3 regions of the Cytobacillus kochii genome follow, and region 1 is predicted to be linked to each of the others. Evidence: predicted binding sites of a transcription regulator. Region 1 holds the regulator's gene; each other region holds the start of a gene.

Region 1 (5,691 bases):
TACCTACAGTCTTTTTGTATTTAAAAATAGAAGAAAGTAAAGCGGTGAGGATCATCCTTGAGGCGTTTATTATGAACCTCTTTACATTTAATTTATAGAAGTAGCCTTAACATCTGATTTTTTATAAAACTTAAGAAGATGTCATATAAAATATAAAATGGTCTTTTAACAAGGTAATATAGCCCGTACAACTCTTCATCTTCCACATATAGTATTAACATAATCAGAGAAAGGAGGATGAGAATATGGGATATAATAATCAAAACTATTCAGACTCATACGGATATGATCATAACGATTGTGGATGTGATGAATTCTTTAGGAACATTTCCCGTGGTGAGGATGTGAAAGTATTCCTTAAAGGTGGCGGCCATGTGTTCGGAGAGTTTATCGATGTTCGTGGAAATTTAGTTTTCCTAGCAAAAGCTAACTGTAATCGTCACGATGATCGTCATGATGATCGTCACAAAGATTGTTGCGACAAAAAAGATCGTGTAAGAATTACTACGATCTGTTGTGATGATATCATTGCAGTTGAAACTCGATAGTAAGAGTCCTTTTTATGAGTCTAAAAGAAGTTAATGCAAGGGTTATAACTGCTTTGTATCATCATTCAACTAATTAATAGAAACTAAAAAGGGTCTCAGTTAAAAGCAGCCATAATGGCTGCTTTTTTATAGGTTTGAAAAACAAAAAGATGGTCCACAGAGAAAATAAAATGGTCTTTCAACAGGGGGATATAGCCCGTACAACCTTAAGACCATCCACATATAGTATTAACATAATCATAGAAAGGAGGAAGTAAAATGGGATGTAATAATAATTTCTATGGAAGAGGCTCAAGATATTCAGACTCATATGACAACAACAATCACGGTTGTGGTAATTACAGTAAAAACGACAACAAGGATTGTGGCTGTGATGAGTTCTTTAAGAATATCTCCCGTGGTGAGGATGTGAGAGTATTTCTTAAAGGCGGCGACCATGTGACAGGAGAATTCGTTGATGTTCGCGGTAATTTAGTTTTCTTAGCAAAAGCTAACTGTGATCGTCACGATGATCGTCACGACGATTGTTGCGACAAGAAAAATCGTGTAAGAATCACTACGATCTGTTGCGATAATATCGTTGCAGTTGAAACACGATAGTTAGGAGTTTCTTTATTGTGTCTTAGCGGATGCAAGGGCTATAACTGTTTAGTATTAACATTCAACTTGGTATCTATTTAATAGATACCAAAAATCGAGTCCAAAGCAGCCATAACGGCTGCTTCTTTATTTTATAGTTAGGTTTGACAAACAAAAAGAAGGTTCACAGAGAAAATAAAATGGTCTTTTAACAGGGGGATATAGCCCGTACACCTCCAAGACCCTCGACATATAGTATTAACATAATGATAGAAAGGAGGAAGAGATATGGGATATAATAATTGTTTTTTTGGAAGAAGACCAAGATATTCAGACTCATATGGATATGACAACAACAATCATGGTTGTGGTAATTACAGCAAAGATGACAATAAGGATTGTGGCTGTGATGAGTTCTTTAAGAACATTTCCCGTGGTGAGGATGTGAGAGTATTTCTTAAAGGTGGCGGCCATGTGTTCGGGGAGTTTATCGATATTCGCGGTAATTTAGTCTTCCTAGCTAAAGCAGACTGTGATCGTCACGATGATCGTCACGATCATTGTTGTTGTGACAAGAAAGCTCGTGTACGAATTACTACGATCTGTTGTGATGATATCGTTGCAGTTGAAGTATAAGGAACTTAGGAAACCCGTAAGTTGAAAGTGCTTTTACTTTGTTTTAATGGAAGCTAATATATGGGAAAATAACTATTGCTGATACTAAAAGGCATCTTCAAATGCAGTTTTAGCGGCAGCTTCAGACTGTAGACAAACTCCTTATATGAGTTTGTCTACAGATTTATTAATATTAGGAAGAAAATTTATAAGTATTGATGCGGATAATCGAAATCAATAAGAAATAGTATTTTAAGCGATTCTATACTTGTGGATTATGGGGTATGTAAAATCAAGGGTGCAAATGATTCATTTATGAACCGAATTTAAGGTGTAAGTATTAAGAAGTAAGTGGTTATAGTTACCAATCAATTGAATAATTAGCATTTAATCCATTTAGCCATCTGTTTTTCATGAAAAATGCTTTATTTTTTATTTACCCATAAAACATCATGTTTAAAAACATTATTTCGTATTGAATTGATGAACCGTACTTCAGAAGAGTGGTTCTATGTGCTGTGTAAGACATACATATGACAATTTAAGAAGCTACTCAAAGTTAAACGAAACGGTAATGTGTTATATCCCTTTCATTAAGGTGAAACAGACTGTTTAAGCGGGTATTTCTAGCGCTTGAATAAAAGGTAAAAAGTAGAAGTTGGCTAGATATAATTTGTTCTTGTTATAAACAACAAAAAACCGTTCATAAGAACGGAATAAAATTTTATTCTTGATCTTTTACTTTTAGGGTATCTAATAATTTTAAGATACCCTCACCTCCCATACCAGATACGAGAGAGATGATGAAAACAGCAGTGGGGGAATCCGGTGTTGTTGTCACAATGACAAATACGGCCGCCAGTCCTCCTAGTAAGATGTCTTCTAAGAACCCTAAATAAATGAATTTTTTTGTCATCCGTGGCTTGACTAGTTTGCCTAATCTCTGCAAATGTCCTGCAACACCGACAATTCCACCAATCAACGCAGCGAAGAGAATGTTCATTAACATTTTTCCTTCACACTCCTAAAGCCGAGATTTTTTTGCGACCTTAGGTTGATTCTTGGTGTAAATTTCATTATAATATATTTTTGTCTCCATGTAATGATTCTATTTTACTGAATTTTTCAAATTTTATAATTGTATGAGTAACATATAAAGATAATTGCAACTATTAAAAAGGAGTGTCAATAATGACACTCTTTTTTAATGTATTTGGCGATAAACACCAATTACTTTGCCTAAAATAGATACATTGTGCAGGATAATCGGCTCCATGGTAGGGTTTTCTGGTTGCAAGCGGATAAAGTTCTTCTCTTTAAAGAATCGCTTAACGGTGGCCTCATCATCTTCTGTCATAGCAACCACGATTTCTCCATTATTTGCTGTTTGTTGCTGCTTGACTATGACATAATCACCATCTAATATGCCAGCTTCAATCATACTTTCTCCCATAATTTCAAGCATGAAGATATTTTCATCACTCGGAGCCATTCTTTCAGGTAAAGGAAAATATTCCTCAACATTCTCAATCGCAGTAATGGGGTGACCAGCAGTAACCTTACCGATAATAGGAACGTTCACCGTTTGCATTTTAGGAATTGGGTTGCTTTCTTCTAAATTTAATACTTCAATGGCACGGGGTTTTGTCGGATCTCGACGAATAAGTCCTTTACTCTCTAGTCTGGCTAGATGGCCATGTACGGTTGAACTTGAAGCAAGTCCAACAGCTTCACCTATTTCCCTAACGGAAGGTGGATAACCTTTTTGTTTTACTTCATCTTTTATAAAATTCAATATATCTTGCTGCCTCTTAGATAATTTCACGCTATCACGCACCTTCGTCAATTTCATTAAGATTATTATACCATCAGTAGTAAATAGATACAAACATAAGTTCGAATTTTCTTATTGACAGAAACAAACGTTCGCATTATACTAAAATTATCAAATCGAACATATATTCTATTCAGGGGTGGCAATTAATGATAAAACAATTGTGGAATTCTTATAGTTATGCTATTATTCTTATCGCTTTTAGTTTCGGTATGGCTTTCTTATTATTTTTGAACACTGGTAATGCAAATCAGGTGGAATATGTAAAAGTTGAAGTAAAACAAGGAGATTCTTTATGGAAAATGGCGGAGGAATTTAAAGATGCCCATAATATGTCTTCTAAAGACTTTGTTGCTTGGGTAGAAGAATTTAATCATATACATTTAGGTAAAATACATCCTGGTGATAAGGTGTATCTTCCCATTACAGATGGTGAAATAATATCTGAAACAAATTTAGCTAGTGTGATATTAGAAGACTAAAGGAATGAAAGAGAATGAATGTAATTATATATTGCAGAGTGAGTACGACGAAAGATACCCAGGAAACGTCTCTTGCTAGACAAGAGGAAGAACTTTTACATTTAGCAAGAATGAAAGATATGAATGTGGTTGAAGTCATACGTGAGAAAGCAAGTGGTTATGATTTAGAAAGAATTGGTTTGTTGCAATTATTGGAGTTACTTAAACAAAATCAAGCAGAGGCTGTTCTTATTCAAGATGAAACCAGGATTGGAAGAGGAAATGCTAAAATTGCCATCTTACATTGTATACTGAAGGAAAATGGGAAAATTTATACTATTGCCCATAATGGAGAATTGCAACTTTCAGATTCTGATTCTATGGTATTACAAATTGTTAGCATGGTTGAAGAGTATCAAAGAAAAATACATAATGTAAAAATAAAAAGAGGGATGCAAAAAGCTGTTCAAAAAGGCTTTCGACCTGAAAAGAATTTAAAAAACCAAGGAAATATAAACGGAAGAGAACGAATAGAGGTACCAATAGAAGAAATAGTAAAATTGAGACAAAATAACCTTACTTTTGCAGAAATTGCTGCAACGTTAAGAGGCTTTGGTTATAAAATATCTAAAGCGACAGTAAACCGTAGATATAATGAATATATAGCTGATATAGAGCAGGTGGATAATGAATCATCTTGATATAGGCCTAATAAGTTAAGTTGATTAGTTGTAATTTAACTTAAAGACTAAGAAATTCTGGTACTGATTCCAAGATAAAAGCATACTGAAAGATCCTTCAATCGTCCATGAGTTCAGACATGTGAATTGTGAATGGTTATTTGTTTGCCGAGGATTCATCCATGTTTTTTCATTTAACGTTAGTGAAAGTATTATTCCCTTATTCCCCTTATTTACATACGCACCCTACATTAAATAATTCTCACATTTTTAAGTTGAGAACACTGCTACATTGCCATACCTAATAATAAAGCAATACGATACCAACTTATTGTCCTCTGAAATGATAGTGAAAAGCATGAGTGTAAAACTGCTTTCTTGTAAAATCCATTCATATTTAGTAATATGGCTATTAAGTATCTTCTCCATATGGAATGAAGACTTTTTGGATGGGAAGGAGTGTAACACAATGATTTCAAAAGAAAAATTGGCGAGAATTAATTCGCTTGCTAAGAAAGCGAAAACAGAAGGTTTATCAGAATCAGAGGCAAAGGAACAATCTAAATTAAGAAAAGAATATTTAGAGAAGTTTAGAGCTTCTATGTTAAATACATTAAAAGGTGTTACTGTTATTGACCCTGAAGGTAATGATGTTACACCAGATAAGTTAAAACGTGAACAAAATAAACCACTTCACTAAGATTGTGTTTATAAATTTTTAAAAGGAAACTGTCACGAACAGTTTCCTTTGTTATTGTTTATATGATAATTATATAATTTTTTACCTTTCTGGTTGTAACTGAAGGTGAAAGTCTATTATATTTAATTTGTAGGATATATATTGAAAGGATGTCGTTCATGTTCAACAAAACAGATGCTTTATCAATTAGTGCCATAAGAACATTGTCTATCGATGCAGTCGAGAAGGCAAACTCTGGTCATCCAGGAATGCCAATGGGAGCTGCGCCAATGGC
Region 2 (5,691 bases), 980 kb from region 1:
TGAACGTAAATTAAATTAGGATAAGTGATTGCCTATTCCTTTGTCCTACGTTTACTATTGTAAAATAGTCTTTTAATAACGTATAATACATCTTTATCTATAATTTATAACTTTGAAGTTATGAAAGAGGTGGATAGTTTTGGAGCTTTTACAGTTACGCTATTTTCAAAAAGTAGCTCATTTAGAAAGCATCACGAAAGCAGCGAATGAATTACATGTATCTCAACCAGCATTGAGTAAAATGATTGCAAGGCTTGAACATGATTTGGGGGCATCTCTTTTCGATCGTCAAGGACGAACCATTCGCTTAAATGATTTTGGTCGCTCTTATTTAAATAGAATCAATCGTGTGTTTTTTGAATTGGAGGAAGGCGAGCGTGAAATAGAAGAAATGGTAACGACACAACATCGTATCACTTCGGTTTCCATTGCCCTGCCACATATCTTACCCTTCTTTATTGGAGAATTCATGAAGGAGCATCCTAATGTTCATATTAAACAATACACTGGCACAGCAGCAGCGATGAAAAAGCAATTAGAGGATGGAGATATTGATTTTTGTATTTCTATGAGGCCTATCGAAGGGACAGAAATTGAGTGGGTGACCCTCCTTGATGAGGAAATCTTTTTATCTGTCCCACCTGATCACCCCCTTGCCCACCGATCTTCGGTTCATTTAAATGAAGTATGTAACGAGGTATTTATTAATCGTCCGATGGGCTATGATTTTAGAGATTTAACGGATCAGTTTTGCTCTGAAGCAGGCTTCACTCCCCATACTCCGATTGAACTTGAAGAAGCAGGAGCTATTTTACGATTGATTGAGCTCGGTTTAGGGATTTCTTTTACACCACAGTTATCATTATTACAAGAGAATTTACCGAAAACAGTGCAAATCCCAATCACTGCTCCTCGTTGTCGACGTAATATTGGACTCGCCTGGCATAAAGGACGTTATTTCTCTCAGGCTGCGACTGATCTCCATCAATTTACGGTGCGTTTTTTTAAACACATCGCTCTTACTTATTTTGACGATCAGAGTGTTGGCGATTGATACGGGGTATAGTTAACTTAACTTTCTTCTATATGAATGATTTCTGGTAGGAAAATGATATCAATACGGTCATCCTCCTTTACGACTCGAAGCGATTGTTTGAATGTATCTACATAATGAATGCGACCGGAAATAGTCACTTGTTCTCCTCGACGGAACAAGGTAAATGTTAACAAAGTATGAAACGCCATGGCCTCGCTAATCACCTCATCGAACTGTTCATATTGTTGTTCATCTAACTGAGGTTTAGTTTGTTTATGGTGACTTTCATCATACTCTCTTAAAAGCTTGACATGTTCCGGTAGCATCATTGAAACCCATTTCTTATTCCCACGATCACGAAGCATCACTTATTCCTTCTTTCTCCTTACTATTTTTTATGACCACCGACAAGTGTTGCTCTATGTCTCGCTGTACCTGCATCGGTATAAGAAACCGCTCGCAATAAGGAAGCAGATCCGAAGCGGGCACGAATGCGATCGACGGTATAGCCGAGCTTGCGCTTGTTAAAGCCGTTTTGATCAAATAAACTAAGCTGATACTCGTGATCATCGGTTATTTGTCCAAGAGAAATAGTAATCTTCCGAACCGTTTTGCCGTTATAATGTTCATCTAATAAAGCTAAACAAACATGATAAATGGTCATTGTTACATTTGTCGGCTCCTCCATTGTCCGAGAACGATAAAATCCACCACCAAACTCATCCTTGCTATATCCAAGCCCAAAATGAACGGTTCTTCCAGCCTTACGATGTGTGCGCGCCCTTCTTGCAACCTCCTCACACATTTCTAAAACAACATGCTTGATTTCTTCTTTATCAGTATAATCTCGAAGCAAGATTTGACTTTTCCCAAAGCTAATTTGACCTTGTAAAATCGGAGCACCGATTTCTGACAAATCTATTCCCCATGCGTGATAATAAAGCTGATTGCCCATAATACCAAACTTTTTTTCTAGTGTAGTTAGATTAAAATGGGCAAGCTGACCAACCGTGAAAATGCCCATACTGTTCAAGTTTTTCTCCATTCTACTGCCTATACCCCACATTTGACTTAATGGAGAAATCGGCCAAAGCTTTTCTTCTATTTGTTCATAAGTCCACTCAGCAATACCAGCCTTCTTTGCTTCTAAATCAAGACAAAGCTTTGCCATTAACATATTAGGACCAATCCCAACAGATGAAGGTAGTTGAAATTCCCTTTCGATATCATCTTTTATCTTTTGGGCAATCGTATAGGCGTCACCCCATATATGTTCTGTTCCGTCAATACGAATAAAACTTTCATCGACACTATAAGTGTGCACAGCCTCTTTTGGTACATAGCGATGAAATACACGTGTAATTTCCATAGAGACACGTAAATACGTAGCCATCTTTGGCTCTTCAATAATAATGCGGGGATCATTGGGTACTTCAAATAGCCTCGATCCTGTTTTTATGCCAAATTCTTTCTTCATTCTCGGTGAAGCAGCAAGAATGACACTGCCTTTACGATCATGATTTCCCGCCACTACAAGATAGCATTCCATTGGATCTAATCCCCGTATAACAGCTGAACAACTGGCATAGAAGCTCTTCATATCTATACATAAAATTTGTTGTTTTGGCATTACACTATAATCAACCATTAGATTGCCTCTTCCCACTATAAAATAAGAACTTATGTTCCGTTTATTTATACCCATAATATTAACCGAATATACGTTCTCTTTCAATGGAAATTTTACGACGAATTTCTTATATTCTACTGTCTAGACAAAACCTGGGATTAAATAAGAATAGCTCTATCATTAGATGAGATGGACTATGGGGAAAAACAAACTCTTGTACAGCAGAAGGCTGCTCCTTCCATTATCCTATGTATAAATATTCGACATATTATGATATTTTACCTAAATCTATAATCAAAAAAGTCCCAGCTTTTCCTCTTTTATTTGACATGCCTGTTATTTAACGAGAATGTTTAATGGATAGTCAAAAAAATCACTGTTTTTCCGCTATCTTTGACCGTTTCACTATTGATGTATGAGCAAACCGCTTTTGTAACCAAAATAAGACAAAAAAAAACATGAACAAATTGTTCATGTTCATGTTTTCTAAAGATTTCTAGCGAGTAAATGGGACCCAACCTTCTGCAGCTAGGATCACTTCCCATAATCCGTTCGGAATGTCATATTTATCTCTTTCTTTTAAATTCAGGGCATATTCTATTTTCTCAAGACGATCTTCTTGAATATATGCAGCCCATCTTGGTGAAATGAGTAATTCTCTACCTATAGCAATAAGCGGGATATTTCGTTCTCTAACAGCTAATGCGTCATCAGGTGAATTCACTTTTCCAACGGCCATTAACGGAACACGTCCGTTAATTACTTCATTCACCAGCTCAATTCTTGTGCGCTCTGTATCCGCCCCGCGGTGAGGAGTAGATAGTGCATGCATAAGAGAGATGTGCAAATAATCGAATGGAAGATTTGATAAAGCATCCACTAGTTGAAAGGTTTCAGTCATTGTTAAACCAGGTGTCGACGGCTCTTCAGGTGAGAAGCGATAACCGAAAATAAATGGTCTCTTTGCATGCTTATCAATCGCTCTTTGGCAAGCTTCCGCAACAGCCAATGGAAACTTCATCCGATTTTCTACAGATCCACCCCATTCATCCGTACGGTTATTCGTATAAGGGGAATAAAACTGCTGTACTAAATACCCGTTTGCACCATGAATTTCTACTCCATCAAAACCTGCTTCAATTGCTCTTCTCGTTGCTTCTCCAAAAGCTTCGATGATTTCTTCAATTTCCCCTGTCGATAGGGCACGAGCCTTTTGGTTATCACGATCGATATTTGACGCAGATACAACATCACCATCGGGAACAAGTTCAGAAGGACATGAAATGCCGCCGTGATGAATTTGTATCACCGCTTTTGCCCCTTCTTGTTGAACCGTCTCAGCTAGTTTTTTTAAACCAGGAATAAACTGGTCATCGTAAATAGCTGGTTGACCAGGAAAAGCTTTACCATTTGGTGTTACATTGGCACAAGCAGTAATAACTGTACCTAAATCTTTTGCACGGGCCTTAATAAAGACTAATTCTTCTTCTGAAATAGAGCCATCATCATTAGAAGAATAATGTGTCATCGGTGCGAGTGCAAGTCGATTTTTAACTGTCACACCGTTAGGAAATGTATAGGATTCAAATAACGGTTCAAATTTTGCTTTCATATCTATCACCTTTTCTCTATAAATATCTTCACGATTTCACCATATAGATAAAAACAGCCCGATGCAAACCATTCAACTTGAAACATTATTTTTTATTAAACACACCGCGTCCAGCCCATTCAAATAATCTGGGAGCAATGGCAAATACTTTACTCCCTAAATTCATCCACCTTGGGAGATTGACCTCTCTTGTTGGCGTCAACATCACATCAACAACTTTTCGCGCAACATACTCCGGCTTTAACATATATCGCTGAACATTTTTCACATATGTGCCTTCTTTATCAGCAATATCAAAAAAATTCGTCTCAATTGGGCCTGGATTCACCGTTGTAATATACACACCTTGAGAAGCAACTTCCATCCGTAGGCTATTAGAATAACCTAATACCGCATGTTTGGTTGCAGAATAGGTACTTGATTTCGGCGTGGCAATTTTTCCAGCTTGTGAAGCGATATTGATAATATGCCCGCTTTTGGTCGCTAACATTTTTGGCAATACTTGCTGTGTGCAAGCAATTAAACCCAGTACATTCACATCGAACATGCTTTTTACTTCTTTCATATCTGCATCATGAGCATAAGTGAAAATGCCGTATCCCGCATTATTCACAAGGACATCGATTACTTTAAACCGTTCGAGAATCAATGGGAAAACTTCCTCTACCTTTTCCACATTAGAGACATCTAAAGAAAATGTATAAATATCAATAGCATAGCGTTGCTCAAGCTCTTCTTTCATTGCAGCTAATTTATCTGTCCTTCTAGCCACTAAAGCAAGATTGGCTCCTCTTTCCGCACAAAGCCTTGCCATCTTTTCACCTATCCCACCTGATGCACCTGTAATAATAATGTTCTTTCCATGTAAATCTTTTCCCATTTTATCACCTCATTTGGCTACTATAGAAAGACACACCGTCCTTCTTATACTCATTTACTTCCCCCATCGCAAGCAAATAGTCGAGCTGACCGATTGTTTCAGATACCGTAAGAGGTAATTGCATTTTGTAAGCTTTCGGAAAAAGGCGTTTGCATATATCAAAGACCGTCATTGATTCTTCCATGAGCCATTTCTTGACCTTCATCGCACGTTCATGCTGTGCTTTTTTTCGTTGAGGTATGATTTCATTTACATTTGTGAAGACTTCTCCATGACCTGGCAATACAAGTGCAAGCGGATAACGGCTTAATTTATCAAGCGATTCATTATATTGCAATAATGATTTAGGGCGCTCAGATTGCCCAGGTAAAGGTGGCTCCATTAACGGATTCGGAGAAATATGAGCCAGCAGATGGTCACCACCAATATAAATTCCATCACTTTCTCGCAATAAACCAATATGACTTTGTGCATGACCCGGCGTTTCGATAACACGCCATCCCTTTAACCCTGGAGGTTCGTCTCCCTCACAA
Region 3 (5,691 bases), 530 kb from region 1:
GTCTGATTTTAGTTTATGGAGGCGTATTAGTTGGGAAAGAACTTTATCAGCCCTTTTGGTTATTCATTTTATTTATTACATTTAGTATGGCATCGATTGCCTTTGCACTAATGTGGATTTCATTTTTTCGTAATAAAGAAATATCCATGTTAATTTTTATGTCAATTATCAGTGTCATTGCTTTAATCGGTGGCGTCTTGATTCCAATTGAGTTGTTACCTGAAATTTTACAAAAAATAGCGATTATGTTGCCGACTTTTTGGCTAGCTTGGGGAATAGATTGGGTTGTTTTTGGTGGCGAACTGAAGGAGTTTCTGCTTGTGAATGGAATGCTTATTTTGTATATGTTTTTATTTTTAATTACAGGAAGTGTGAAAAAATTGCATTGATAGCTGAGGAGAGGTGTGCATATGAGAGTGTACGAGCGATATTTTAGATTTGTGATATTTTGGCGAATAGCACAATTACTTATCCTAGCACATCTTTGGCTCATAAGTACTGCTGGCTTTGAGGCGATTGTTTTTATCCTGCTTTTGCTCATTGTTATGAGCATACGTATAAGATTTTCAATACCAAAATGGAGTTTTCTTATTGAAATAGTCCTCTGTATCGTTTTCATTCCATATTTTCCGTTTGCCCTATATGGTTTAGCCATCGCTATTTTCGAAGCAGCAATAGTCGGGAAGTGGTGGTTGATTTTCCCAATGACGATTTTCATGATTGCTTACCCTGCCTTTGATATCACTTTGATTTGGTATAGTTTACTCACAGTATTAGTCGGAAGCTTCACTTATCAGTCAATGAAAGAACGTAAGCAACTAGAAAAGACTTTAGACAAGGAAAGAAAAGAAAAGCATGAGCTTGAACAGATCAAAATGGAGCTTTTAGAAGCTTATTTTGAGGTGGAAAAGGCAGCTGAATTGAAGGAGAGAAATCGGATTTCAAGAGAACTGCATGACCACATAGGGCATGATTTAACAGGTGCCCTTCTAGCTATTCAGGCATATGAACAAGTAGAAAATGAAAATCAAGCGCACTCCCTTCTGGAACAGGTGAAAATTAGGCTTTCGAGGAGTACTACGAGATTAAGAAATACAGTTCATAATCTCACACCTGTTACTTATATAGGTGTTGATAAGTTGCAAAGAATCGTAGCAGATTCAGAGCCATTACTCATAGAATTTCAATATAATGGAAATGTGGATAATGTATCTTCTCAATATTGGCTGATGTTGGAAGCGTGTCTTAAGGAAGCTATTACAAATGTAAGTAAATATAGTAATGCGACGAAAACGAAAGTTGAACTTGATATTACTGAAACACTTGTCAGGTTGAAAATCCATGATAACGGCACCATTACCCAAAAATCAGTGAACGGAAGTGGACTAAGAAGTTTACAATTAAGAGCAAGAATGTTAAAAGGAAGCTTTACAATTGATCGTCAAAATGGGTACTTGCTCGTATGTGTTTTACCTATACAGAGAAGGGGGAAGTAGCTATGGATATATTAATTGTCGATGATGATCGTTTAATTTGTCAGAGCTTACAATTACTTCTCGATAAAGAAGAAGATATAAAAATTGTTGGTGTGGTTGAAAATGGAAGTGAAGCGATTTCTTTTTGTGAGAAAGTGCAGCTAGACCTTATTCTAATGGATATCCAAATGCCGGTGTTGAATGGAATAGAAAGTACAAAGGTTATAAAAAGAAACTGGCCACATATTAAAATAATGATGTTGACAACCTTTCAAGACGAAATGAATATTCGGCTTGCTTTAAAAGCAGGTGCTGAGGGCTACATCATAAAATCTAGTTCGATTAAAGATATGGCCAAACAGATCCGTGCAATCGGATCAAATGCGAGGGTTCTTACTCCGGAAGTACTTGATAAACTTGTGCTACAAAATAAGTCAGATGGGTTCTGGTCATTAACCGAAAGGGAGAAAGACGTGATGGAGCTTGTGGTGGAAGGTTTATCGAATAAAGAAATATCGAAGCAGCTTTATTTAAGTGAAGGGACCGTTCGTAATGTTCTATCTATTGTTCTTGATAAACTGGAGCTACGCGATCGTACACAACTAGCCATTTACTATTGGCAACGGCAAAAATAGGATGTCAACTAGCATCTTACATTGCATGTAGAGAAAAGCCGTTGACTATTATCTAAACAAAAACCGGGAGATGAGTCCGGTTTTTTTTATGCGATAAGAAACGAATATTTCTTAAATAAGCATGATGGTTAGTATTTAGCAAGTTGATATAAAGAGCAAAACTAACATTAAGGTGAACAAGAGACTGAGCTGAGTCTTCTGATCCTTTCATTAAATTTCAATTCTACGATCAATCAAGTAAGAACGTGCATTCGCTTTTGGTTTGCGTTAAAATAAAAGAAAAATGTAAGAGGGATAAAAAATGGAGCCTATCAAATTTATTCATGCTGCAGATTTACATTTAGACAGCCCGATGGTTGGATTAAAAGACTTACCCGACTTCATATTTGAGCGGTTAAAGGAAAGTACATTTCGTTCATTTATTAAGCTCATTGATGTTGCAATAAGTGAAAAAGTTGATTTTGTTATCTTAGCGGGAGATTTATACGATGCAAGCGATCGGAGTATAAAGGCACAAAACATCTTGCGAGAACAGATGTTACGTTTACATAAGGCTAGCATTCGTGCATTTATTGTTCATGGTAACCATGATCATCTTGGTGGAGAGTGGATTAAATTAACGATGCCAGAGAATGTATTTATTTTTGGTGAAATACCAGAAGTAACTAGATTTCAAAAAAACGATACAATTATTCATCTTTATGGCTTTAGTTACAAAGAACGACATGTCGATGAAAGAATGGTTCAGCTTTATCAGAAAGAAGAAGCGGCTGGTTATCATATCGGCATTTTACATGGCAATTTGGAAGGATTAACAGAACACGGGAACTATGCACCGTTTACGATTTCTGACTTGATAGAAAAGCAGTTTGATTATTGGGCCCTTGGTCATATACATAAAAGAGCTGAAATCAATACAGTACCACCAATTATTTATCCAGGAAATATACAAGGAAGACATAAAAAGGAAACAGGTATAAAGGGTTGTTATTTAATAGAATTACAAGAGCATATTTGCGAGAAGCGATTTATTGAGACAAATGATGTGGTTTGGGATGAAGTGGTCCTTGATTGTAGTTCATTCAATTCTTTTGAGGTTTTATTATCAAATTGTATCAAATTGTTAGAATCAAAAAGAAGAGAAGGAAAAGCCATTATACTTAAATTAGAATTACAACACTTAAGTATGAGTGAAATAGAAGAAAAAGCCATTCGGTCAGGTGAATTAATAGAATTTCTCCAAGAAACTGAACGAATACAACAATCCTTCGTTTGGGTAAATGAGTTAAAAGTTAAAAAGCAGTTAGTGTGGGATGAGGAAAGTTTACGAAGTCAGTCACCTTTTTATAAAGAAATGTTAGATCTTGCAAATGAAGAAATAGTTCTGAAGGCATTATCCCCATTATATAGACATAAACAAGCAAGTCGATGGATAGATGAATTATCACTAACAGATCAAAAAGAAATTGTTGCAGATGCAAAACAATTGTTACTTGAACTATTAGTGGAGGGGGTGAACGAATGAAGCTTAAAGGGATGGAGATTTATGGTTACGGAAAATGGGAAAATATCAAAATTGAACAGTTAACCGATTTTCATTGTTTTTACGGGCAAAATGAAGCGGGTAAATCAACACTAATGTCTTTTATTCATAGTATGTTATTTGGTTTTCCATCTAAAAAAGGAAATGAAAGAAATTATAAACCTAAGAATAGTAATCAATATGGTGGAAAATTAATTGTCACTTTACCAGATGGGCATGAAGCAATGATTGAGAGAGTAAAGGAAAGAACACCAGATGAAGTGAACGTTGTGCTCAGTTCTGGAAGAAGCGGTGGTTCTACGTTATTAGAGGAATTGATCCAAGGGATGGACCAATCATTATACCGAGCAATCTTTTCTTTTGACCTGTTTGATATTCAAAATGTGCAATCATTTAGTAAAGAAGATTTAGGGCATTTTTTATTTTCTTCCGCGGTTGTTGGAACAGATGGCATTTTAAAGGCAGAACAATATTTGCAAAAGCAACTGGATTTGCGTTTTAAGCCATCTGGAACAAAGCCAGTTTTAAACAGCGGTTTAAAAGAGCTAAAAAAAGCATATGAAAATCTAAAAAAAGCGGAAAAAACGAATAACCTTTATAAAGAACGAACGGAGAAAAAAGAAGAATTAATTCATAGTAACGAACTACTTGAACAAGAAGTGGAACAGTTAGAAGCGATGTTAAGTTCTTTAAGGAAATGGTTTACGGTTGAGGAAGTATATCTTCATTATTTAAGTTTACTAGATGAAGAAAAGCAATTAGACGTAGATGATTTTCCAATAGATGGGTTAAAGCAATTAGATGCTATACAACAGAATATGGAAGTATTAGAAGACCAAAGAAATGAACTCATCATGAAAAGAAGTAACCTTGACGAAAAATTAATGAATGCAGGGTTACAGAAGCAAATACTTGAAAATAGAGCAGAAATCGAAGCTGTTTGCGAACTGAATACTGTCAGAGAGAATCAAGTGCAGACGAAAAACGAATGGCAACTCGAAATAAAAGCTTTGGAGGAAGAATTGCAGCATATGTCAGATAAGCTGCATATGCAAATATCTGAGGAAGAAATTTTATCTTTTGATACGAGTATGTTTCAAAAAGAGCTCATCTCTAATGTAATGAAGAAAAAGTCGCGGTTGACCGATAGAAAATTGCAATTGGATGAAGAGTCGGAGACTATAAGAACTGAATTAAATGAATTAGAAAATAAAATAAATGAAAGTAGAAAGAAGTTACTATCAAGGGAAGAGAGAGCAAACATTGTTAAACAAATCACTACTTTTGAGCAACAGGAAAGTCACCATCAGAGATTAACTGAAATCAATGTCAATATACAATTGCTCACGGAGAAACATAAACAAGCAATTACTAAGGATAAGAAAGCCCAAAAAATTGAATATATGAAGATAAGTTCACTTATATTATTATTTATTTTCATTGGCATATGGGGATTTATTGAAGCTTCATTCCTCATCCAAGCATTAGCGATTGGGGGAATCTGTCTTACCTTTATTAGTTCTTTTTTTAAACAGAAGGCAGTCTACTCTGATGGAATAAAGGATGAATTGGATTATTTAAGACAACAAAAAGTGGTATTAGAAAGAGATGAGCCCATCGCAGCTAAAGAGCAGGTGGATGAATGGAAGCAGCAAATTGAAAGAGATAACAAGCAAGAAGCCGAAGTTGCCGAATACGCTCGGCGATTAGATTATGTCAATAGTCAGTATGAAAAAATCATCGCCGCATATGAAGTGTGGGAAGGTGAGATGAGAGAAATTGATAGTAAGATAGATCTCATTGCCGAGCCATATAAATTAAGTAAATCAACTATGAAAAATCAATTACTTGATGCCTTCTTATTGATTGAAGAGATGAAGGGCACGATTAGAAAAAAGAAGATAAAGAAAACGAAATTGGATGACTTAAGCCAATCTATTACTAATATAGAGGAGAAACTCTCTCTTTATTTCTCGTTATTGGTTATCGAACCACGCTCATATGCTGATGGCGTGATTCAGTTAAAAGATATCATCGA

The links. The regulator LexA, encoded in region 1, represses DNA repair genes until DNA is damaged. The targets are predictions, from matches to a motif close to CGAACATATGTTCG.
Region 2: the regulator LexA is predicted to act here: its motif matches at 2,751-2,764, upstream of LG276_RS15490 (DNA polymerase thumb domain-containing protein).
Region 3: the regulator LexA is predicted to act here: its motif matches at 2,351-2,364, upstream of LG276_RS08060 (DNA repair exonuclease).

The regions. Positions count from the first base shown of each region.
Region 1 is NZ_CP085254.1:2,041,553-2,047,243, forward strand. It holds gene LG276_RS10690 (hypothetical protein) at 246-548, shown strand; gene LG276_RS10695 (hypothetical protein) at 807-1,148, shown strand; gene LG276_RS10700 (hypothetical protein) at 1,416-1,763, shown strand; gene LG276_RS10705 (DUF4257 domain-containing protein) at 2,467-2,751, opposite strand; gene lexA (transcriptional repressor LexA) at 2,947-3,594, opposite strand; gene LG276_RS10715 (LysM peptidoglycan-binding domain-containing protein) at 3,726-4,058, shown strand; gene LG276_RS10720 (recombinase family protein) at 4,073-4,738, shown strand; gene LG276_RS10725 (DUF896 domain-containing protein) at 5,187-5,417, shown strand; gene tkt (transketolase) at 5,576-5,691, shown strand, end outside.
Region 2 is NZ_CP085254.1:3,022,074-3,027,764, forward strand. It holds gene LG276_RS15480 (LysR family transcriptional regulator) at 140-1,054, shown strand; gene LG276_RS15485 (YolD-like family protein) at 1,072-1,401, opposite strand; gene LG276_RS15490 (DNA polymerase thumb domain-containing protein) at 1,425-2,684, opposite strand; gene LG276_RS15495 (NADH-dependent flavin oxidoreductase) at 3,163-4,278, opposite strand; gene LG276_RS15500 (SDR family oxidoreductase) at 4,364-5,158, opposite strand; gene LG276_RS15505 (MBL fold metallo-hydrolase) at 5,163-5,691, opposite strand, start outside.
Region 3 is NZ_CP085254.1:1,509,967-1,515,657, forward strand. It holds gene LG276_RS08045 (ABC transporter permease) at 1-389, shown strand, start outside; gene LG276_RS08050 (sensor histidine kinase) at 411-1,496, shown strand; gene LG276_RS08055 (response regulator transcription factor) at 1,499-2,110, shown strand; gene LG276_RS08060 (DNA repair exonuclease) at 2,412-3,635, shown strand; gene LG276_RS08065 (AAA family ATPase) at 3,632-5,691, shown strand, end outside.